Puniceibacterium sp. IMCC21224: one gene and its partners. Each later gene encodes a partner of the first gene's protein in a complex. Links are inferred from orthologs where the notes say so. Each region holds a gene or a part of one and is shown on either strand. Other genes may lie near its edges.

Region 1 (7,181 bases):
TGAATCGCCGCGCCGGTGCGCCCCTTGGCCCGCGCTTCGAGCCATCGACCGATCAGGATCAGCACGACGATGACCGCCGCCGCCTCAAAATACACCGCGCGCACAGCGTCCGGCAACAGGCCCGGCACAAAGGTGGCGATGACCGAATAGAGATAGGCTGCCCCAGTGCCGACCGCGACCAGACTGTTCATATCCGGCGCCGCCTTGAGCAGCGCGGGAATTCCCTTGGCGTAAAACATCCGGCCCGGCCCGATCAGAACCAGCGTGGTCAGGATGAACTGGATCACCCAAGAGGTCTGCGTGCCAATGACCCGGTCAATCCACATATGAAATGCGGGGATCATATGACCGCCCATCTCGAGCATAAACACCGGGAGCGCCAGCGCCGCTGCCAACACCACGGAGTTGCGCATAGTGGTGATCTCCTGCGCCTTGCGGGCGGCAGTACTGTCATCGTTCTGGACCGACGCATGGATCGAGGCGGGATAGCCCGCTTTGGTCGAGGTGTCCGCAATTTCGGTCGCGGTCAGCGTCCCTTCGACATAGCGCACCGTCGCGCGCCCGGTGGCCAGATTTACCTGCGCTTCGGTCACACCTGGCAATGCGTTCAACGCCTTTTCCACCCGCCCCACGCACGAGGCACAGGACATCTTGTTGACGTCGATAGTCGTCTCGGCCTGACGCGCAGGATAGCCAGTACGCTCAAGCGTCTCTGACAGGATGGTCGCAGTGACGGTCCCGTCATGCGTCACGCGGGCGGTTTCTGTGGCAAGGTTGACCTCGGCCTTGGTCACTCCGGGCACGGCCGTCAGGGCCTTTTCGACCCGTCCGACGCAAGAGGCGCAGGACATGCCGTCGACCCGCAGGCTCAGGGTGTTTGCGCGTGTCATGACTGTAATTCCTATCTGGTACTTCGGATACAACACACAGATAGGGATTCCAGTGACTGGAAGGTCAAGGGCCGGACAGAATTTTAGTATAAGGACGGAATTCCACCCGCTCCCTCGTCTTGGTCCGCGAACGCTGCGGTTCCACGGTTCAGCCTTGAGGTGCCGCACACCGTCGTCCCCGGCTTAGGCCGGTTTTAGGCTCGCGTGGTCATGATCGTGATCGTGCGTATGATCATGGGTGCGACCACCCCCGGGCTGTTCACCGGGATCGAGCGTACAGACCAACGCCCCCTGCCCCCAATCGATCTCGATGGTGGAATGGGCAATACCGTAGTCTGCCGCGAGCAGCGCCTTGATCGCCCCCACGACCGCGGCCGGCTCTGCGTCGGCGCGCAGTTGCACATCCATCGTCGCCGAAGGTTGCCCCGAGGTGATCGACCAAACATGGACGTGATCCACGTTCACCAGCCCCGGCACCTTTGCGATCAGATTATCCTTGAGATCCGAGACCACGACATTGCCCGGCGTCCCCTCCATCAGCACGTTGAGCGATGCCTTGAGCAGTGCCCAGGCTGACCTCAGGACAATCGCTGACAGCAGCACCGACAGGATCGGATCAATCGGGGTCCAGCCGGTAAAGTAGATCGCAACAGCAGCGACAATCGCCGCGACCGAGCCAAGCATATCCCCCATGACATGCACCATCGCGCCACGGATATTCACGTGGTCGCGGTCGCCTTTCATCAACATCCAGAACACGCCGCCATTGACCACAAGGCCCAGCACCGCAATCACCAGCATTGGACCGGCCATGACCGGCGCAGGCTCAAGCAGGCGCTGCACCGCTTCGTAGGCGATCCAGATCACCAGCAGGATCAATGTCACCGCATTGACAAACCCAGCAAGGATTTCGAACCGCATGTAACCGAATGTACGTTTGTCATCGCTTTTGCGGCGGCCAAAACGAAAGCCGGCCCAGGCCAGCGCCAGTGCCGCAGCATCGGTGAACATATGGCCCGCATCGGCAATCAGCGCCAGAGACCCCGAAAGCAGGCCACCGACCAGCTCTGCGAGCATAAACCCAAATGTGAGCACAAAACCGACCAGCACCACACGTTCGTTGGATGCGCTCACATCCGGGGCATGGCTGTGCGTTCCGTCGCCATGGTCATGATCGTGGCAGTGATCGTGGTCGTCCGACATGGGGTGTCCTTTCTGCCGCCCGTCCGGAGCGGATCGGCCTGTCTGGGTCGGCGTATCAGCAACGGGCCACGGATAGGCGGCCACGGATAACCGAATGCCCTGAAGTTAGTATAACCCGCGCGCTTTCCCAACCCGGATCGAGCCGCAGAATGTCGCAGATCACAGTCAGGCATCTACCGGAACGCCGTGGTGCTGACTATGCCCGGGACTGCACTGACACCAGTTTGTGAAACCGACCGCGACATCGGCACGGTAATGCGCCAAACCCTGTATCTGCTGTGGACCCCCGGCGTCTGACACCCTAACTTGCACCTGCAGCAACCCAAGGCGCCCCATGTCCGACTCCGTTAAATATCAGGTCCTCGCCCGCAAGTACCGCCCCGAGACGTTTACCGACCTCGTTGGTCAGGATGCCATGGTACGCACGCTAAAGAACGCCTTTCAGGCGGACCGGATCGCACAGGCGTTTATCATGACCGGCATTCGCGGCACCGGCAAAACCACCACCGCGCGGATCATCGCCAAGGGGATGAACTGTATCGGAGCGGACGGCACCAGCGGGCCGACAACCGAACCTTGCGGCACCTGCGAACATTGCAAGGCGATCATGGAAGGCCGCCATGTCGATGTGATGGAGATGGACGCCGCGTCCAACACCGGGGTCGCCAATATCCGCGAAATCATCGATTCCGTACATTACCGCACCGCCTCGGCCCGCTACAAAGTCTACATCATCGACGAAGTTCACATGTTGTCGACCGGTGCGTTCAATGCCCTGCTCAAAACACTCGAAGAGCCCCCCGCCCATGTAAAGTTCATCTTTGCCACGACCGAGATTCGCAAAGTCCCCGTCACTGTGCTGTCGCGGTGCCAGCGGTTCGATCTGCGCCGGATCGAACCCGAGGTGATGATCGCCCTGCTGCGCCGCATTGCAGCCTCGGAGCAGGCTGAAATCCATGATGACGCGCTGGCACTGATCACCCGTGCCGCCGAAGGGTCGGCGCGCGATGCGACGTCGCTGCTCGATCAGGCGATCAGTCACGGCGCGGGCGAAACCACCGCCGCGCAGGTGCGCGCCATGTTGGGGCTGGCGGATCGGGGCCGGGTTCTGGACCTGTTCGATCTGATCATGAAGGGTGACGCCGCTGGCGCACTGACCGAACTGAGCGCGCAATATGCCGAAGGTGCGGACCCGATGTCTGTCCTGCGGGATCTGGCCGAGGTGACGCACTGGATTTCGGTGGTCAAGATCACGCCCGAGGCCGCCGAGGATCCGACCATCGGGCCGGATGAACGCATTCGCGGTCAGGGAATGGCGCTGGCGCTGGGGATGCGACCGCTGACCCGGATGTGGCAAATGCTGCTCAAATCTCTGGACGAGGTGGCATCGGCCCCCAATGCGATGATGGCCGCCGAGATGGCGGTGATCCGGCTGACGCATGTCGCCGAACTGCCGTCCCCCGAGGATCTGGTGCGCAAGCTGCAGAACACGCCGCCTCTGCCTGCGGCGGCATCTTTGACCTCCTCTGCCCCTCAGCCGGGTGGCGGTGGAACTCAGGCGCGCGTGCCCGCCGTTGCGCCTGTCGCCAGAACGACCGGGTCGGGTGGTCAGGGCGGGGATCAACGGGGCAACGCGGTGCAAGCGCTGGCGGTTGATCCCGCACTGGATCGGTATCCCAGCTTTGACCATGTAGTCGAACTGATCCGCAGCAACCGCGATGGCAAACTTCTGGCCGATGTTGAAACCGACATACGGCTGGCCGCTTATCAGCCGGGGCGCATCGAATTCACCCCGACGGACCGCGCATCGGCGGATCTGGCGCAACGGCTGGGCACCGCGCTTCAGCGCTGGACCGGGAACCGCTGGGCGGTGACGCTGGTCAATGGCTGCGACGCTGCGACAATCGACGAGCGCCGCAATGCCGCCGATACGGCACTCAAGGCCGAGGCCGCCGCGCATCCGCTGGTGCAGGCCGCCCTTGCCGCCTTTCCCAAGTCGCGGATCAGCGCAGTGCGCACACCCGAAGCCCTGGCCATCGCGGTGCAGGCCGACGCCCTGCCCGAAGTCGAGGATGAATGGGACCCGTTCGAGGACGAGTGATGTTGTCCCGCCCGGCCCCGTTTTCGGACAGCCGTTGCCGCCTTGCCTCCATGGGCTGTGGCAATCGTAAATTCCCGCGTGCCTGCGCACTGATCCATCACGCCGTCCGCACCCGGCCCTTGTGACGCCCCCCTGCGGCGCGTATCTGTGACAAAACGCATCCCACTCAGGAGGTTCCGATGCTCAAAGGACTAGGCGGACTTGGTGACATGGCCAAGATGATGAAAACCGCGCAGGAAATGCAGACCAAGATGGCGCAGCTGCAAGAAGACATGCAGACCATCATGGTGACGGGCGAATCCGGTGCCGGTCTGGTCACAGCGACCTGCACCGCCAAAGGCGAGCTGAAGGGGCTGGATATCGACCCCTCGATCTTTAACAAAGACGAAAAGGAAGTGGTCGAGGATCTAATCCTCGCCGCGATCAAGGATGCGCAATCCAAGGCCGCAGACCGCGCCCAGAGCGAAATGTCCCGACTGACCGAATCGATGGGCCTGCCTGCGGACATGAAGCTGCCGTTTTGACCGCAAAACCGCAGCAGTTCCGACAAAGCGGGATTCCCGTGCCGGGCAGCCAACCCCAGCGCCCTGACAGTCGAACCTGATGTCCGACCGCACTGATATAGATGCGCTGATCGACCTGCTGGCGCGCCTGCCGGGGCTTGGCCCACGGTCGGCGCGGCGTGCGGTGCTGCATCTGATCCGCAAACGCGGCCAGTTGCTGTCGCCGTTGGCGCAACTGATGCAGACGGTTGCCACCACAGCGCGCGAATGCCTCAACTGCGGCAATATCGGCACGTCGGACATCTGTGCGATCTGCGACAATTCCAAACGCGCCAATGGTATTCTCTGCGTGGTCGAAGATGTCGCCGACCTGTGGGCGATGGAACGGTCGGGCACCTTTCGCGGGCGCTATCACGTTCTGGGTGGCACGCTGTCGGCGCTGGATGCGGTGGGGCCCGACGATCTGCGCATCCCGCGCCTTGTCACCCGGATCGCAATCGAGGAAATCTCCGAAGTTATCCTCGCTCTCAACGCGACGGTCGATGGCCAGACCACCGCGCATTATATCGCCGATCAACTCGACGGTCGCGTGACGCTTAGTTCGCTCGCTCAGGGTGTGCCGATCGGAGGCGAGCTTGACTACCTGGACGACGGCACCATCACTGCTGCGCTGAACGCCCGCAAACCACTCTGACTCAACCATACCGAGCGACCCGACTCATCCCTCAGCCCTACCAGGCTGCGCCGTGATCCATCCCGCGCCCAACTGCTAGAGGCGGAAAAATCGCCCGAATTCCGGCTGTATTCTACGCGAATCCTCCCTTTGTGACGATTTTTAATACCACTGGCCGCGACAATCACATTTTGGCTGATAGGCTGGTGTGATCGACACGGACGCACGGCATCCAATCAGGAAGGGACAGCCACATGGGATTCTTCGACTCGATCTTCAACATTATCAACGACCTGACGTGGGGGTGGGCGCTCGTGCCTTTTCTTGTCGTGCTTGGCGTGTTTTTTACCGTCGCCAGCGGCTTTGTGCAGTTCCGGTTTTTCAAACGGATGTTCAGCGTCTTGACCGGCAATGACGAAACGTCGGACCCGACCAAAATCAGCGCGCGTGAGGCGCTGTTTGTGTCGGTCGGAGGCCGTGTCGGCGGCGGCAACATCGCAGGCGTCGCCGTCGCGATCACCGCAGGTGGCCCCGGTGCCGTGTTCTGGATGTGGGCGATTGCGCTGATCGGTATGTGCTCGGCCCTGGTCGAGGCGACACTGGCCCAGCTTTACAAACGCACCTCACCCGCGGGCGATTATCGTGGCGGCCCCGCCCGCGCGATCATCCACGGGCTGGGCGAAAATTACCGCTGGCTTGCCGTGATCTATGCGGTCTGCCTGATCGCGTCCTTTGCCATCGGGTTCAACGCCTTCCAGGGCAACACGGTGGCGGGGGCCGCGCTCGATTCCCTGTCGATCCCGCGTATCTACACCGGCGCGGCGCTGGCCATCGCGACCGGTTTCATCGTCTACGGCGGCATTCACCGGATTGCCAAGGCTGCGGACATCATCATCCCGGTCATGGCCCTTGGCTATATCGGGATGGCATTGCTGATCATCCTGCTCAACATCACCGGCCTGCCCGGCGTGATCTGGGACATCGTCGCCAACGCCTTTGGCTTCCGCGAGGCGGTGGCCGGCGGCATGGGCGCTGCCATCGCCCAAGGCCTGCGCCGCGGCCTGTTCTCAAACGAGGCGGGCCTTGGATCGGCACCGAACGTCGCCGCCACAGCCTATGTCAAACACCCGGTCAGTCAGGGCATCACCCAGAGCTTTTCAGTCTTTATCGACACGATCATCATCTGCTCGTGCACCGCTTTTGTGATCCTGCTGGGGGATGTCTATGTTCCCGGCGCGGAAGGCGTGGATGGCGTGGCCCTGACCCAACAAAGCATGGTCAGCCACGTGGGGTCCTGGGCGCAATATTTCCTGACTTTGGCGATCTTCCTCTTCTCGTTCTCGTCGATCATGTACAATTACTATCTGGGCGAAAACGCGCTGAGCTTTATGACCGAAAACCCGATGGCGCTGCATATCCTGCGCATCGCAATCATCGGCATTGTGTTCCTGGGCGCTGTGGCACCGGGAGCGACGGCGGTGTTCTCGTTCTCGGATCCGATGATGGGCATTCTCGCGGTGGTCAACCTGCTGGCGCTGATGATGCTGTTCCCGACGGCGCTGCGCATCATCAACGACTTCCGTTCGCAGCTGGCCGCTGGCATCGCAAAACCGGTGTTCGATCCCAAGAAGTTTCCGGATCTAGACACCGATCATACCGCCTGGCCTGACGCGAAATAAACCACGCGCGATCGACAGAGGGTGCCTGCGGGCACCCTCACATTGCGAACGCCATTACCGCATCGCGACAGCCTGCCCCAATACTTTTATCCGGGCCGCGAACCTGTGCCTCATTCCTGACTGTGGAAGACA
Region 2 (7,331 bases), 670 kb from region 1 along the record:
TGCACCTCGTGCGCGATGGTGAATTGCAGCAGAGCATATTGATCATGCAGGTTCTTGCGGATTTTGGCCGATCCGGCAGCAAGAGACATCATGGCATCATAGGTTGCGTCGTCGGCAGGTTTGGCCAGATCTTTGCCGGCGAGGAAGTCAAAGTAGAAATCCAGGAACATCGGCAGCCGCTCGGTTTTGTCGGCAGCCAGAATTCCTTTCATCAGTGCCTCTTTATAGGCGGCAGCCAACCCGTCACAGACCGAGACCATCAATGTTTCGGGATCGGGGAAATAGTGCCGGATCAACTGGCGTGACATGTCGGCCTCTTCGGCGATCAGGTCGTAAGAGGGCAGGGGCAGTCCGTGTTTGCCGATGGTCTTGATCGCGGCCTGAACAATGGCCGGGCGGCGGATATCCGAAATCGGCTTGACCATCAGTATTCCGTCTCTCTCGTGTGATAATAAGGGCATAGACTGCGCTGGTCAGCGGGGCGCTGCTACCCTGACGCTGCGGCATTGTATCTTTCCGCAGCGTCAGGGTAGCAGCGCCAGCCAGACCCAGACGGTGCCCAGCGAAAGCCCCGTGGCGAACAGCACCGACGAGGCTGCAACGCGGCGCGCCCGTCCGTACATGTTGGCAAAGACATAGGCATTGATTCCCGGCGCCATTGCAGCCGTCAACACCGCCGAGCGGAAGGCATCCGTCGGCAGGTTGAACGCGCTTCCCAGCGTCCAGGTGATTGCGGGATGCAGCATCAGTGAGATGGCGCAGACAAAGGCGATGACGCGGAAATCCCCCTCTGGGCGATATCGATAGAGCACGCCGCCCATGCCGAACAGCGCCACCGGAAGGGCTGTGCGCACGATCATATCAATCGCTTCGGTGACGGGGGCCGGCAAACCCAAATTCAAAATATTGAACGCGGCGCCGATGGAAATCCCGATCACCAGCGCGTTGCGGAACATCGCCTTGAGCACGGTGAGCGGCAGACTGCCCGCGCTGGTGTTGCGGGCATGGGCGCGTGCGATTTCCATCGCCGTGATACCGATGCCATAGCAGATCGGCGAATGCAGGGCGATGATGGCGTAATTGGCGGTCAGCGCGTCACTGCCAAAGGCGCGTTCGGTAATGGCAAGGCCCAGCATCAGCGAATTGGCAAACAGGCAGCAGAACCCGACGGCGACAGAATCCTCCCAGTCGCGGTGAAACAGATAGCGCGCACCCAGCAACCCCAGTGTAAAGCCGGTGATTGAACCGGCATAAAAGCTGACCAGAAGCAGCGGGTTGAAATGCTGCCCAAGATCCAGGGTCCAGATCGCGCGAAACAGCAGGCAGGGGATGGCAAAATTCTGGGTGAATTGCATCAGCCCGTCGACGCCGCTTTCGGAAAAGAGGGCACGCCATGCGGCGACATAGCCAAAGCCGATGACTAAAAAGACGGGGAGGATGACGTCAAGAAGGGCTTGCATGCGATCGGTTTCTGGAATGGCGGCGCGGCGCTTTTGGCACGGCAGGATTTGCGTATTTAAAAAGAGAAGAAACGGCGTCTGGCAGTCAGGCGTGCGCGTCGTCCAGCGGGTAACGGATCACCATGCCGTCGTATGCAGGGGTGATGTGGGCGGGGGTCTCGGACTCGACCGTCGCGTAGTCGAGGTCGATATGCATGTTGGTCAGCACTGCGCGTTTGGGCGCCATACGATCGATCCAGCCCAGCGTTTGTGCCAGATGGGAGTGGCTCGGATGTGGGGTGCGGCGCAGCGAGTCGACGATCCAGCAATCGAGGTCGTCCAGCACCGGCCAGACTGCGTCAGGGATCTGCAGGACGTCGGGCAGGTAGGCCAGCCCGCCAATGCGGAACCCCAGCGCGTCGATGCCGCCGTGATTGACCTCGAACGGGGTAAGCGTGATATCGCCGCCAGCACCGGAGATGGTGAAGTTCCCGTTGATGGTATGCATATCGAGGATCGCGGGATATTGGCTGCCTTGGGGTTGGATAAAGGCATAGGCAAAGCGGTCATACAGGCTTTGTTGTGTTACTGTGTCGGCCCAGACCGCCAGACGCTGGCGTTTATTGAACACGATCATCCGCAAATCGTCGATGCCGTGGACGTGGTCAGCATGGGCATGGGTATAGGCGACGCCGTCCAACAATCCGATTCCCGCATCCAGCAGCTGAGAGCGCAGGTCCGGCGAGGTGTCGATTAGCACGCGGGTGACGCCATCGGGTGTTTCACGCTCAACCAATAGCGAGCAACGTCGGCGGATGTTGCGCGGGTTTGCGGGGTCGCAGTCGCCCCAGTGTCCGCCCAGCCGCGGCACGCCGCCGGACGAGCCGCACCCAAGGATGGTGAAACGCAGTTCAGACGTCATGCGGCGGCCTGATAAGCGGTGACCTTGGCAAACAGGCGTTCGAAATTCTGTTCGGCCTGCGCGGCGAAATCGGCGTAGTCGAGGTCAAATACCGTGGCCGCGACGCGGGCGGTGTGTGCGGTATAGGCCGGTTCGTTCCGCTTGCCGCGATGCGGTGGCGGAGCGAGGTAGGGGCTATCGGTTTCCACAAGGATACGGTCAAGCGGAGCGGCCGCAAAGATGTCGCGCAGCGCCTGACTTTTGGGAAACGCGGCGATGCCGGACATCGACAGGTAAAAGCCAAGGTCGAGCGCGACACGGGCGAGCTCTGGGCTGGACGAGAAGCAGTGCATCACACAAGAGTAGGGGCGCGCACGGTAGGTTTCAGTCAGGATGCGGGCCATGTCGTCATCGGCGGCGCGCGCGTGGATAATCAGCGGCAGGCCGGTTTCCTGCGCCGCCGCGATGTGAATGCGCAGACTTTGTTTCTGCACCTCGGCGCTGTCGGCGGTGTAGTGATAATCGAGTCCGGTCTCACCCAATCCGACAAATTTGGGGTGTTGCGACAGCGCCACGAGCTGATCGACGCTGACCAGCGGCTCTTCGGCGGCGCTCATCGGGTGGATGCCTGCGGCGTAGAACACCTGTTCATGCGCCTCGGCCAGTGCGCGCACCTTTGGTTCGCTGCGCATCCGCGTGCAGATCGTGACCATTCGGTGCACCCCTGCGGCGCTGGCGCGCTCCAGAACGGCGGCAAGTTCGCCGTCGAAATCCGGAAAGTCGAGGTGGCAGTGGCTGTCTGTGATATGTGGTTCGGTCATGCCGTATGTCTTTCCCGGGCCTGATGGCGTCGGTATCTAGGATGTGGGCCAGAGGGTCAAGGCGGTGAGGCCCGGCAGGACCGGGTTGTGGGGCAATCAGTCCGATCTTGCGTGGCGCGTGGGCGCTGGCCAGCGGTCACCGCGCGAATGTGGCTGCAGTGTCGCGCAGATGCAGAAGTGAGTCGAGAACGAGGGCAGCAGGATCAATGTTCACTGCGCGGCCATGGCGGGCGCGGTCGCCTGCCGTCTGTGCCAGAGTCGCCCAGGCGCGTCCGGCATCGAGAGAGCGTGACAGCCGGGTCAGGATGGCGGCTTCGCCCTGTGCGGCCTCGGGGAGCGGGGCTGCGCCGGTGACGCCGGTGCGGGCCAGACGTGCCAGCGCGAGGTCCAGCAAGACGAACAGCAAGTCGAGCCGGTCCTCGCGACCGCGGGCGGCGGCGGTTTCGGCCAGCGCAATCGCGCGCGGGCGGTCGAGGTCGGGCAGAGTGCCCAGCAGCGCCACAAGCTCTGCGTATAGTTTGAGCCCGTCGAGGTTGAGCAACCGGATCGCCGCGCCGACCGACCCCGCCGACAAGGCGGCCAGCGCCTCGGTTTGATGCGGGGCGACTTCGGCCCCGGTGGCGGCAAGTGCGGCTGCCATGTCGGCTGGCATCAGCGGAGCCAGCCGCAGCTCGCGGCAGCGTGACCGTATCGTCGGCAATAGCCGCGAGGGCTGATGGCTGATCAGCAGCAGCGTGGTGCGGGCGGGCGGCTCTTCGAGTAGTTTGAGGATGGCGTTGGCGGCGGATGGATTCATCTCGTCCGCCGAATCCACGATCACCACACGGCGTCCGCCATCGGTTGCGGAGAGGGAAAAGAAATTACGCAGCTTGCGCACCTCTTCGACGGTAAGCTGGGTCTTGAGCCGCTTTTTGTCAGCATCCCAAACCCGGCGCAGCAGAAAGAGACCGGGTTCGGACAGCGCCTGCGTGCGCCGCATCACCGGATGATCTGCCGCAATGTCGAGCGTGGCGGGCGGGGGGGGGGCGCCAAACATTCCGTCATCCCCGGCGGGCGGCGTCGCCAGCAGGAACCGCGCGATGCGCCAGGCCAGCGTTGCCTTGCCCAACCCCTGTGGGCCAGTCAATAGCCAGCCGTGATGCAGTCGCTCCGCGCCGTAGGCCTCCAGAAAGGCGCGCTCAGCCGCCTGCTGCCCGATCATATGCGGCGTCTCGCGCGGGTGCGGCGCACCTTCGACGCGGTCGGCTTCGGGCAGGGTGGGATCGTCCTTCATGGCTGCAGGTTCGTCAGACGCGGTACGACAGCGGCAAGGATATCTGCGGCAACGTCATCTTCGCCCCGGGTGCCGTCAATCACGCGGATACGGTTGGGAAACTCCTTAGCCAGCGCCAGAAATCCTGCGCGCATCGCGTCTTGCAGCGGTTGGCCGAAATCTTCGAACCGTTCCTCAATTGTTGCGCGGGCCTTGGCGCGGGCCAGTGCTGCGCCGGGGTCCATGTCGATCAGCAAGGTCAGCTCGGGCTCTTGCCCGATCATCAGATCGTGCAGCACATCGACGGCAGTGCGCAGGTTCCCACGCGACAGGCCCTGATACATCCGGGTGCTGTCGGCAAAGCGGTCGCACAGTACGATCTGACCTGCCGCGAGGGCGGGGCGGATCGTGCGTTCAAGATGATCGCGGCGCGCGGCGGTAAACAGCAAAAGTTCGGTTTCCGCCGACCAGCGATCGGGATCACCCTGTAACACAAGCGCGCGGATCTCTTCGGCGCCGGTGCTGCCGCCGGGTTCGCGGGTCAGAACCACATCGCGGCCCTGCGCGCGCAAGGTCCGGGCCAGTCGCCGCGCCTGTGTCGATTTACCGGAGCCGTCGATGCCTTCGAAACTGATGAAAAGCCCGTGCGGCGCTGCGCCGTTTGTGGTCACATCGTCCCCTCGGGGCTTTCGCTCAGCCGGCCAATCAATACGTTGCTCACCGTCATCATCCGGTTGAGAAAGCCACCGCGCGCGACTGCGCTTTGTGCCACCAGCGGCACCCTATGTTCCGGCAAACCCTCTGGGCGGATGATCAGTTCGGCCAGTTTTTGTCCCTTTGTGATGGGGGCCTTGAGAGGGCCTGTATAGACCACTTCGGCCTCCACCTGCGATCCGGGCAGAACGGGCATAAGCAGGGTCACATCCTCTTGGGTCACCAGCGGCACAGTGGGGCTGGCACCCATCCAGACATCAGCCTCGGCGATCGCCTGCCCTGCAGCGGTCATCTTGGTTTCGGCAAACTGACGGAAGGCCCAATTGACGATTGCCTCGGATTCCTCGGCACGGGCGCGGGTGCTGTCCAACCCGGTCAGCGAAAAGATCACCCGCCGGTCACCCTGTTTGGCAGATCCAACAAGGCCATAGCCCGCCTCAGACGTGTGCCCGGTCTTGAGCCCATCCGCACCGATGCCCAGACCCAGCAGCGGGTTGCGGTTGTTGACGTTCTGCGGCGCCCGTCCGTCAAAGGCGAATTTCTGTTCGGCAAACATCGGATAGAAGTCGGGAAAATCTTTGATGAGCAGACTGGCAAGCAGCGTGAGGTCGCGCATCGACATCACATGCCCATCGGCCGGCCAGCCGTTGGAATTATGAAACACCGAATTGGTCATGCCAAGTTGCTGCGCGCGGCGCGTCATCAGTTTGGCAAAGCCAGCTTCGGTGCCATCGGGGCTGAGGGCCTCGGCGATCACAGCGCAGGCGTCGTTGCCCGACAGCACGACAATCCCCTGCAACAGGTCATTGACGGCAACCCGGTCGGTGGTGTCGAGGAACATGGTCGAGCCGCCATAAGACATTGCATGGCTCGACACTGGCAGTTTCTCATCCAGCTTGAGACGCCCGTCGCGCACAGCCTCAAACGCCATATACAGCGTCATCAGCTTGGACATTGACGCAGGCGGCAGCGCCTCATCGGCGTTCTTGGCCAAAAGCACCGTGCCGGTGGACTGGTCCAGCACAAATGCCGCCTTGGCGCGGGTGTCAAATGCCTGTGCAGAACCGGCCAGCAGCACCAGGGCTGTCAGCAGGGCGGTGGTTCTGCGGAAAGTCACATTCATGCTCTGGCTCCTTGGGTGGCGATCAGACGTGTCGCAATGCGGGCGCCCGGCGCTGCGTTGGTTCTGCCCTGCGGCTTTGGACGTTATTTCGCCCTATGCGCGCGGGATTTGCAAGTGAAGCGGTGGTGCACCGGCGGGGGTCTGCCGTCAGTTGCTGACTGCATACGCGTCGGTAAAGCCGCTCGCCTTGATCTTTTTCAGCAGCGTGTCCAACTCGCCGCTGTTTTGCGCCGGACCGACAAGCACACGCCAGAACGCCGTGCCGCTTGAGCTTTGCTTCTTCACCGTGGGCACCATTCCGGCCTGACGCATCGCGGTGGCCGTGTTGTTGGCATTTCCTTCGACGCTGAAAATCCCGATCTGGATAAAAGGTTTGGAGAGGTTTGACTTGGTTGTCGCTGATTGCGCTGGAACTGGCTTGGCAGCAACGGGGGCGGCTGGTTTCGGCGCTGCTGCTGCGGCCGATGGGGCAAGAGGAGGGGTTGCAGGTGCCCTGTCAATGGCAGCCGCCGCAGCGGCTGTTACCGGTTCGAGTGTTCCCTCAGAGATGGCGGAAGGCGCGTCGAGGCCACCCACAGCCGAAGCCGTCCCGTCAGACACTGGCGGTATGTCGGTTTGCGGCGGGGCCTCTTCGGCCACTTCCTCGCGGCGCAGGGCGACGACATTGATATTGGTGGGCGCACCGGCCAGCATCCCTAGCGCCGCAGCCGCGTCCGAGGACACCTGCAACCTTGGTCCCGGTGTTTCGCGTTCACGACGGAACAGCGCACCAATCACAAACTTGCCATTCTGCTCGTTGCGCACGATCACCCGCTCGGGTTCCGTCACATCCGGATGCGCCACCCAGACCCCGCCAAGCGATGGGCGACCATCCCAGAGCCCGGCCTCGGTGGCCTGAAACACATCGGGGGCCTCAATGTCACGTTCGACCATTTGCTTGCTGGATTTACCCGATGCCGTTGATCCTGCCGTACCGCCGTCCTGCGCCTTCAGGAACCCCGGCATCTGCCCGTCTTCGCACGCGGCAAGGCCGAGAGCCATCGCCAAAAGGACAGCGCTGCGTCCCGCCGCAGTTCTGCGT
Region 3 (7,292 bases), 2.8 Mb from region 1 along the record:
TTCACAAACTCACGCACGCCGCCGTCATAGTACAATTCAGATTTCAGCGGTTCAGCGGGGCGTTCATCCTCAAGAATGATGCGGACGCCGGAATTGAGGAAGGCCAGTTCGCGCAAACGCTTTTCCAGCTGCTCGAAGTGGTATTCGAGGTTCGAGAAGGTCTCGGTCGAGGCGAGAAAGCGCACCTCGGTGCCTTTGCGGCCATTGGCGTCACCGACAACGCGCAAGGATTCGACGGTGAATCCGCCCTCAAAGCGGGCGTAATGTTCCTTGCCATTGCGCCAGATGCGCAGCTCAAGCCAATCGGACAGCGCGTTCACAACCGAGACACCGACGCCGTGCAGACCGCCCGACACCTTATAGGAATTCTGGTCGAATTTGCCGCCGGCGTGCAGCTGGGTCATGATGACCTCGGCCGCCGACACGCCTTCGCCGTCGTGAATATCGACCGGGATGCCGCGACCATTGTCACTGACCGAGACCGAGTTGTCGGCGTGGATTTTGACGTTCACCGCGTCTGCGTGACCGGCCAGCGCTTCGTCAATGCCGTTGTCCACAACTTCGTAGACCATATGGTGCAAACCCGAGCCGTCATCAGTGTCGCCAATATACATCCCAGGACGTTTGCGAACAGCCTCTAAGCCCTTGAGAACCTTGATGGAGCTTGCACCATATTCTTCGGGGATCTGTTCGTTATCGGCCATTCGGTTTTTCCTTGTTCTTGGTGACCGGGTTATAGGGTTTTCCAGGGGGATTGTCACGCAACTGACACTATATTTTGTGGCACCCCAACAGGCGCCCTACAGCAGTTCAGACATCGTCGGCCGGTGTCAGAGAAATCAGATGAACGGAATGATCAGACCCACCGCAATCAGCAGCGATCCAGCGATCCGGTTCGTCCGCCCCAACGCGCGCGGCGACGTCAGCAACCGCTTTGCCCGGTCAATAGACGCCGCCAGCACAAGGTTGCCCAGCAGCGGCACGATGGCCGAAATCCCCGCAATCACCACCATGTCGGGCCAGCGCAGGGCGGTCAGATCAAAGAACCCTGGCAGCACGCCCATATAGAACAGGATCGCCTTGGGGTTGCCCAGGATGACCACAAGTCCAGCCGCGAAACCGGCCCACATGCCCGGCCGTGTCAGCCGGTTGTCAGTCGAGATTTTTGCATCGGCATTGCGAATGATCAGGCCGCCCATGATCAGGAATGTCAGACAGGCGACCCAGCGCAGAAAGGTCATGAACCCGGCAAAGACGCTGACGATCCACGTAACCCCAAGGATCGCCAGAAACGGCCAGAGGATGTCGCCGACAACAACGCCCAGTGCCAGCGGCCAGGCCGCCTGAAACCCACCCGACAGCGCCCGCGCAATCAGCGCCACCCAGACCGGCCCCGGCGTCAGGAACAGGATCAGCAACGCCCCGGCATAAAGGGCGATATCGGCAATACTAATCGTCATGTCGGCCCCGCCACGGCGGACAGACCGCCAGATTCCGTTACGTGAATATATTGCGCCCTTTCGCCGAGGCTGTCGAAAAGGTCAAGCCCGGTGCCAGTCATCCACGCCTGCGCCCCGAGCGCGCAAATCTCGTCATAAAGTGCGGCGCGCCGGTCTGCGTCCAGATGTGCCGCGACTTCGTCCAGCAGCAGCAATGGTGGCGCACCGAAATCTTGTGCCAGCGCCCGCGCATTGGCCAGGATGAGCGAGATCAGCAGCGCCTTTTGCTCTCCTGTCGAACAATCGGCGGCGGGCACATCTTTGGCCTGGTATGTGCCTAGCAGATCGGCGCGGTGCGGCCCGACAAGGCTGCGCCCGGCCATCAGGTCGCGCGGGCGGCTGTCGGCCAATGCCGCGCGCAGGGCGTCCTCGGATTCGGGCAGGGTGCCTTCGGTCTGAATCAGCGCCAGATCAGCGGCGGGAAAGGTGGTCTCGGCACTTGCTTGCGCGATACTTAGCTGCGCCAGCGCTGCCAGCCGGTTGGTGTGGATCGCAGCGCCAGTGCGGGCCATCTGCGCCTCAAGCGCGGCGTACCACCCCGCATCGCGAACCTGGTCCTTGAGCAGCCGGTTGCGGTCGCGCATCGCCTTTTCATAGTCCAGCGACAAGTCGGCGTGATCTGGAAAGAAGCTAAGCGTCATGCGGTCCAAGAACCGCCGCCGACCCTCGGCACCCTCGATCCACAACCGGTCCATCGACGGCACCAGCCACAGCACCCGCGCGATGCGGCCAAGGGCGGTCTGCGATGCCGGTTTGTCGTCAATACGGACCTGACGCGGCGCGCCATTCTCGGAGAGAAAGCTGACCTCGTGACTACCCTGCGGCCCGTGCAACAGGCCGGTGATTTTCCACCCCAGCGCTTCGGGGCGTCGGGTCATCTCCTGCGCTGACGCACGGCGCATCCCGCGACCGGGTGAAAACAGCGATACGGCTTCGATCAGGTTCGTCTTACCCACACCATTGGGGCCGGACAAAGCAACGGGGCGCGCGTCCACCGAAACCACTGCCCGCTTATGCGAGCGGAAGTGCGAAACGGTCAGGGATTCGAGATAGAGCGGCACCAGGGCCTCCTACCGGCGTGCCGATAGGGGCATCAGACCGGTTGGCGCAACGTGGGTCGGGTACGTCACACCCGCATCGGCATCACGACATAGACCGCGGACAGATCATTGCCTTCGCGCATCAGGGTCGGATCACCCGAAGAGTTGAACAGGAATACCGCATTCTCGCGATCCACCTGGCTGGCGATTTCCAGCAGATATTTCGCGTTAAATCCGATTTCCAGCTTTTCGTCGCCATAGGCCACAGCCAACTCTTCCTCGGCGGCGCCAGAATCCGGCGCATTGACCGACAGGACCAGCCGATCCTCATCCAGCGACAGCTTTACCGCGCGCGAGCGTTCAGAACTGACGGTGGCGACACGGTCGACAGCCTTGGCAAACTCGGCGGCATCGACTTCGAGCTTGCGAGTGTTGCCCTGCGGAATGACTCGGGTGTAGTCGGGAAATGTGCCGTCGATCACTTTGGAAGTCAGCGTGATGTCCGGCGTGGCAAAGCGCACCTTGGTTTCCGACACCGACACGGCAATCGCCATGTCGTCCTGATCCAGCAGCTTGCGCATCTCGTTCACCGTCTTGCGAGGGACGATCACGCCCGGCATGGCTACGGCTCCGGCGGGCAGGTCGGCGTCGATCCGGGCAAGGCGGTGGCCATCGGTTGCGACGCAGCGCAGTTTCTGCCCGCCGTCACCGTCTGCCACATGCATGTAGACGCCATTGAGGTAATACCGCGTCTCTTCGGTTGAGATCGCAAATTTCGATTTGTCGAACAACCGCCGCAACACCTGCGCCGGGGCCGAAAAATTGGCAGTATATTCCGAGGTCGCCATGACCGGGAAATCTTCTTTGGGCAACGTGGCAAGCGAGAAGGTCGAGCGACCGGCCTCAACCGTCAATCGACCAGAAGCACCATCTTCGCTGAGCGAGACAAGCGCGCCGTCGGGCAGTTTACGCACGATCTCGTGCAGGGTGACGGCAGATACTGTCGTGGCACCGGCGCGTTCGACCTGGGCCGGTGCCTTGTCCAGCACCTCGATGTCCAGATCGGTGGCGCGGAACATCACGCTGTCGCCTTCGGCCTCGATCAGCACGTTGGCGAGGATCGGAATCGTGTTGCGGCGCTCGACGACTGATTGTGCCTGCGACACTGCCTTGAGCAGCGCACCGCGTTCCATGCTGAACTTCATTTCTTGACCCTCTCCGCTTGGTCGGGGGTGCACCGTAGCCCGGCGCACACTCTGCTCCAACCGATTTATGCGTTTTGTCCGATTGTTTTGCAGAAGCGTCAAGGGCGACAGGCCACCCAACGGCAGCCCGCGCAACGTTTGTTGTTTTCGCGGCTCAGGCTTCGAGCGCGCGACGCAGCAATTCCAGGTCCTCGGCGATCTGTCCGTCCTGAATTTTAAGCTCTTCGATCCGTTTCACGCCGTGCATCACCGTGGTATGGTCCCGGCCACCAAAACGGCGGCCGATTTCCGGTAACGATCTGCTGGTGAGTTGTTTGCACAAATACATGGCAACCTGACGCGGACGGGCAAAACTGCGCAACCGTTTCGGCCCGATCATGTCGGCCAGACGGATGTTGTAATGCTCGGCAACCTTGCGCTGGATCTCGTCGATGCTGACCTTGCGTTCGGATGCACGCAGGACATCAGCAAGGCAATCCTGCGTCAATTCCATCGTGATCGGCTTGCCCACCAGCGACGCAAACGCGAACAGCCGGGTCAGCGCACCCTCAAGCACCCGGACGTTGGTCGAGATACGATGCGCGAGAAACTCCAGTACGCCGCCGTCAATGCCGAGGCTGGGATACAGCGCGCGATGGGCCTCAAGCTTGGTCTGGAGGATGCCGAGGCGCAGTTCATAATCTGTCGGGTGAAGGTCAACGACCAGACCGCTTTGCAGCCGCGACCGGATACGGTTTTCCATATCCTTGATCTCGTCCGGGGCGCGGTCGGCAGAAATGATGATCTGCTTTTGTTGATCCACCAGCGCGTTGAAGGTGTGAAAGAACTCTTCCTGCGTGCTGTCCTTGCCGGCGATGAACTGAACATCATCAACCATCAGCACGTCGACCGAACGGAACATCTCTTTGAAATCCATCATCCGGCGTTCACGCAGTGCCTGAACGAATCGATACATGAACTGTTCCGCCGAAAGATACAGCACGTTCAGTTCCGGGCTGCGGGCCCGCAGTTCCCAAGAGATGGCGTGCATCAGGTGAGTTTTACCCAAGCCAACGCCCCCATACAGGAACAGGGGGTTGAACGTGACCGGGCCGTTTTCGGCGACGCGGCGCGCAGCCGCATGGGCCAGTTCGTTGGGTTTACCGACGACGAAGGTGTCAAAGGTGAACCGCGTGTCCAGCGGTGCGCCGCGCAGCAGATCGCTACTGGGGGCAGTTGGTTCCACACGCGCGGCCGGTGCCGCAACGCGCGGTCGCTCTCCATTTGCGACCTTGAATTGGACTCTGCGAATTTCCGTCGTGACGGTCGACAGTTGCGCCAGCAACAGGTCGCCGTAATTCTGAGACACATAGGTGCTCATGAAATTTGTTGGCACTTTGAAGAGGGCCACCCCTTCGTTCACGCCATCGTAGCTGAGTGGTTTGATCCACGTCTTGTAATTGTTCTCGCCTACCGTCTCACACAACTTGTGCTGCAACGCGCCCCATTGTTCCTGTGTCATATTTCCTCAGTTCCATTCCCAAGATCGTGCCCCAACAACACATTGCGCGGTCACACCCAAACGCGCATCAGCCACATGCATTCGCGACGACAGGTCAGGTCCCTTGCCGCAGCGGCAAAGGCCAAATACCTGTTGGTATATTCTCCGAACCGCGCGCCTGAGCATTTTGGGGCCCCACCCCAAAACATCAGAACTGCCCGCGATCGGCAGTTGTATACGGACATGTTCAAAGGCAACGCCTTTGTTCCCTGGTCAATTGACCAGTTCGAATATGCGACCGCTGACCACCAAGCTGTGGCAGCGCGTTCGCCATCATGTCCCCCCGAAATGCGATGTGACTCGCTTGGTGAAGGTACCAGCGTTGGCAGAGGGCCGACAACTCTTCTTCACGCTTGACTCAGCTTTCCACGGAAAAGAATCTGTTAAGCCGTTCAAGCGCAAATAAAATGCAAAAAGACACCACTGATAGTGGTGTCTTTTGCAATTTTACCCAATATCGGGGTCGGCTTAACCGAGCGATTTAACCCGCGAAGAAAGCCGGGAAATTTTGCGCGAAGCGGTGTTTTTATGGAACACGCCTTTGGTCACACCACGCATCAGTTCGGGCTGTGCCGCCCGCAATGCGGCAGTCGCGGCGTCCTTATCACCCGATGCGATCGCCTCTTCGACTTTGCGCAGGAATGTGCGAATCCGCGAGCGGCGGGCTTTGTTGACAGCAAAACGGGCATCTGCCTGCTTTGCGCGTTTTTTGGACTGCGGCGTATTGGCCATGTGTCGATTCCCAGTGTCTAAAGGTCAAAATGTCGTCGTGTAAGGACACCTGCCCCAAGAGCACAGCTCGGGATCGATTCTTGCCAGAGCGGGCATCACACGCATGTAGCGGCGTCCTATAAGGCAGTTATGCGCAAATGCAAACAGGAAAACCGCCGCTTTGCGGATTGCGTCATTTGTCGCGGAACTGCGCCGTGCGTTTTTCCAGAAAGGCAGACATGCCTTCTTTTTGATCTTCGGTGGCGAACATGGCGTGAAACAGCCGACGCTCGAACAAAAGACCCTCGCTCAGAGTCGTTTCGTACGACCGATTCACCGCTTCTTTGACCGCGATTGTCGTCAGCATGGATTTGTCCGCAATCTTGGCGGCGGCCCCCTGTGCCTCTTCCATCAGGCTCTTGGCTGGAACGACGCGGCTGACCAGGCCGGAACGCTCGGCTTCTTCGGCATCCATGAAGCGACCTGTCAGATTCATATCCATCGCTTTGGATTTGCCGACCAGCCGGGTCAGGCGCTGTGTGCCGCCAATCCCCGCGACCACGCCCAGGTTGATTTCAGGCTGGCCGAACTTGGCCGTGTCCGAGGCGATGATGAAATCGCACATCATTGCCAATTCGCACCCCCCCCCAAGCGCATAGCCAGAAACAGCGGCGATGATCGGTTTGCGGATCTGCCCAATGGCCTTGTGCTCACTGGCAAAGAAATCGGACAGGAACATCTCGACAAAACTTTTCTCGCACATCTCCTTAATGTCCGCGCCGGCGGCAAACGCCTTGGCCGAGCCGGTCAGGATGATGCAGCGAACCTTGTCGTTGGCATCCAGATCCCGCAACGCCGCAGCCAGCTCACCCAGCATCTGGGTGTTCAGGGCATTCAGGGCATCAGGGCGGTTGAGTTTTACGGTAGCAACGCGGTCTTCTACTTCGACGATGATCGTCTCATAGGCCATGAAACATGCCTTCGATTGTTTCGGTCAGAAATTGAAGCCTTACCACTTCGGGATCGGTATTCAAGCTATCTCTGGCAAGTCGGACAATAGAACGTTGACCGACCGGATTGGACCAGTCGCTGCACAGAATCGTGGCAGTCAGGCGTTCGGCAGGGCGCGCCTTCGCGCCCGTAAACGTCAAAGCTGTGCTGGAAATACCCCAATTCCCCATCAGCCTGGCGAAAATCGCGCAGGCTGGATCCGCCGGCCTCGATGGCCTGCTCCAGGACTTGTCGAATGATTGGGACCAGCGCCCCAACCCGTGCAGCAGCGATGCGCCCTGCCTTG

What was found.
Region 2: the proteins of IMCC21224_RS15980 (region 1) and IMCC21224_RS12745 are in contact, whole or in part, in a cryo-EM structure (PDB 8GIZ), measured with the Escherichia coli proteins. The link is inferred for Puniceibacterium sp. IMCC21224 from one-to-one orthologs.
Region 3: the proteins of IMCC21224_RS15980 (region 1) and dnaN are in contact, whole or in part, in a cryo-EM structure (PDB 8GIZ), measured with the Escherichia coli proteins. The link is inferred for Puniceibacterium sp. IMCC21224 from one-to-one orthologs.

The regions. Positions count from the first base shown.
Region 1 is NZ_LDPY01000001.1:3,429,679-3,436,859, forward strand. Bases 1,962-4,810 are described here. They hold IMCC21224_RS15980 (DNA polymerase III subunit gamma/tau), read left to right. Parts: upstream 1,962-2,427; coding sequence 2,428-4,194; downstream 4,195-4,810. Other genes in these bases: IMCC21224_RS15975 (cation diffusion facilitator family transporter), read right to left, coding at 1,962-2,093; IMCC21224_RS15985 (YbaB/EbfC family nucleoid-associated protein), read left to right, coding at 4,374-4,718; recR (recombination mediator RecR), read left to right, coding at 4,798-4,810. Also shown: IMCC21224_RS15970 (heavy metal translocating P-type ATPase), read right to left, coding at 1-890; more of IMCC21224_RS15975, read right to left, coding at 1,074-1,961; more of recR, read left to right, coding at 4,811-5,391; IMCC21224_RS15995 (sodium:alanine symporter family protein), read left to right, coding at 5,625-7,049. UniProt on the Escherichia coli protein: Part of the beta sliding clamp loading complex, which hydrolyzes ATP to load the beta clamp onto primed DNA to form the DNA replication pre-initiation complex.
Region 2 is NZ_LDPY01000001.1:2,756,860-2,764,190, reverse strand. Bases 2,367-5,365 are described here. They hold IMCC21224_RS12745 (DNA polymerase III subunit delta'), read right to left. Parts: upstream 4,435-5,365; coding sequence 3,298-4,434; downstream 2,367-3,297. Other genes in these bases: IMCC21224_RS12735 (D-alanyl-D-alanine carboxypeptidase family protein), read right to left, coding at 5,081-5,365; tmk (dTMP kinase), read right to left, coding at 4,431-5,084; IMCC21224_RS12750 (TatD family hydrolase), read right to left, coding at 2,367-3,161. In the rest of the region: IMCC21224_RS12765 (TetR/AcrR family transcriptional regulator), read right to left, coding at 1-425; IMCC21224_RS12760 (AEC family transporter), read right to left, coding at 525-1,460; IMCC21224_RS12755 (MBL fold metallo-hydrolase), read right to left, coding at 1,546-2,361; more of IMCC21224_RS12750, read right to left, coding at 2,358-2,366; more of IMCC21224_RS12735, read right to left, coding at 5,366-6,250; IMCC21224_RS12730 (SPOR domain-containing protein), read right to left, coding at 6,398-7,331. UniProt on the Escherichia coli protein: Part of the beta sliding clamp loading complex, which hydrolyzes ATP to load the beta clamp onto primed DNA to form the DNA replication pre-initiation complex.
Region 3 is NZ_LDPY01000001.1:654,735-662,026, reverse strand. Bases 1,686-4,645 are described here. They hold dnaN (DNA polymerase III subunit beta), read right to left. Parts: upstream 3,745-4,645; coding sequence 2,626-3,744; downstream 1,686-2,625. Other genes in these bases: dnaA (chromosomal replication initiator protein DnaA), read right to left, coding at 3,899-4,645; recF (DNA replication/repair protein RecF), read right to left, coding at 1,686-2,563. In the rest of the region: gyrB (DNA topoisomerase (ATP-hydrolyzing) subunit B), read right to left, coding at 1-704; IMCC21224_RS03000 (LysE family translocator), read right to left, coding at 840-1,460; more of recF, read right to left, coding at 1,457-1,685; more of dnaA, read right to left, coding at 4,646-5,245; rpsT (30S ribosomal protein S20), read right to left, coding at 5,753-6,016; IMCC21224_RS02975 (enoyl-CoA hydratase), read right to left, coding at 6,189-6,965; mutM (bifunctional DNA-formamidopyrimidine glycosylase/DNA-(apurinic or apyrimidinic site) lyase), read right to left, coding at 7,031-7,292. UniProt on the Escherichia coli protein: Confers DNA tethering and processivity to DNA polymerases and other proteins. Acts as a clamp, forming a ring around DNA (a reaction catalyzed by the clamp-loading complex) which diffuses in an ATP-independent manner freely and bidirectionally along dsDNA.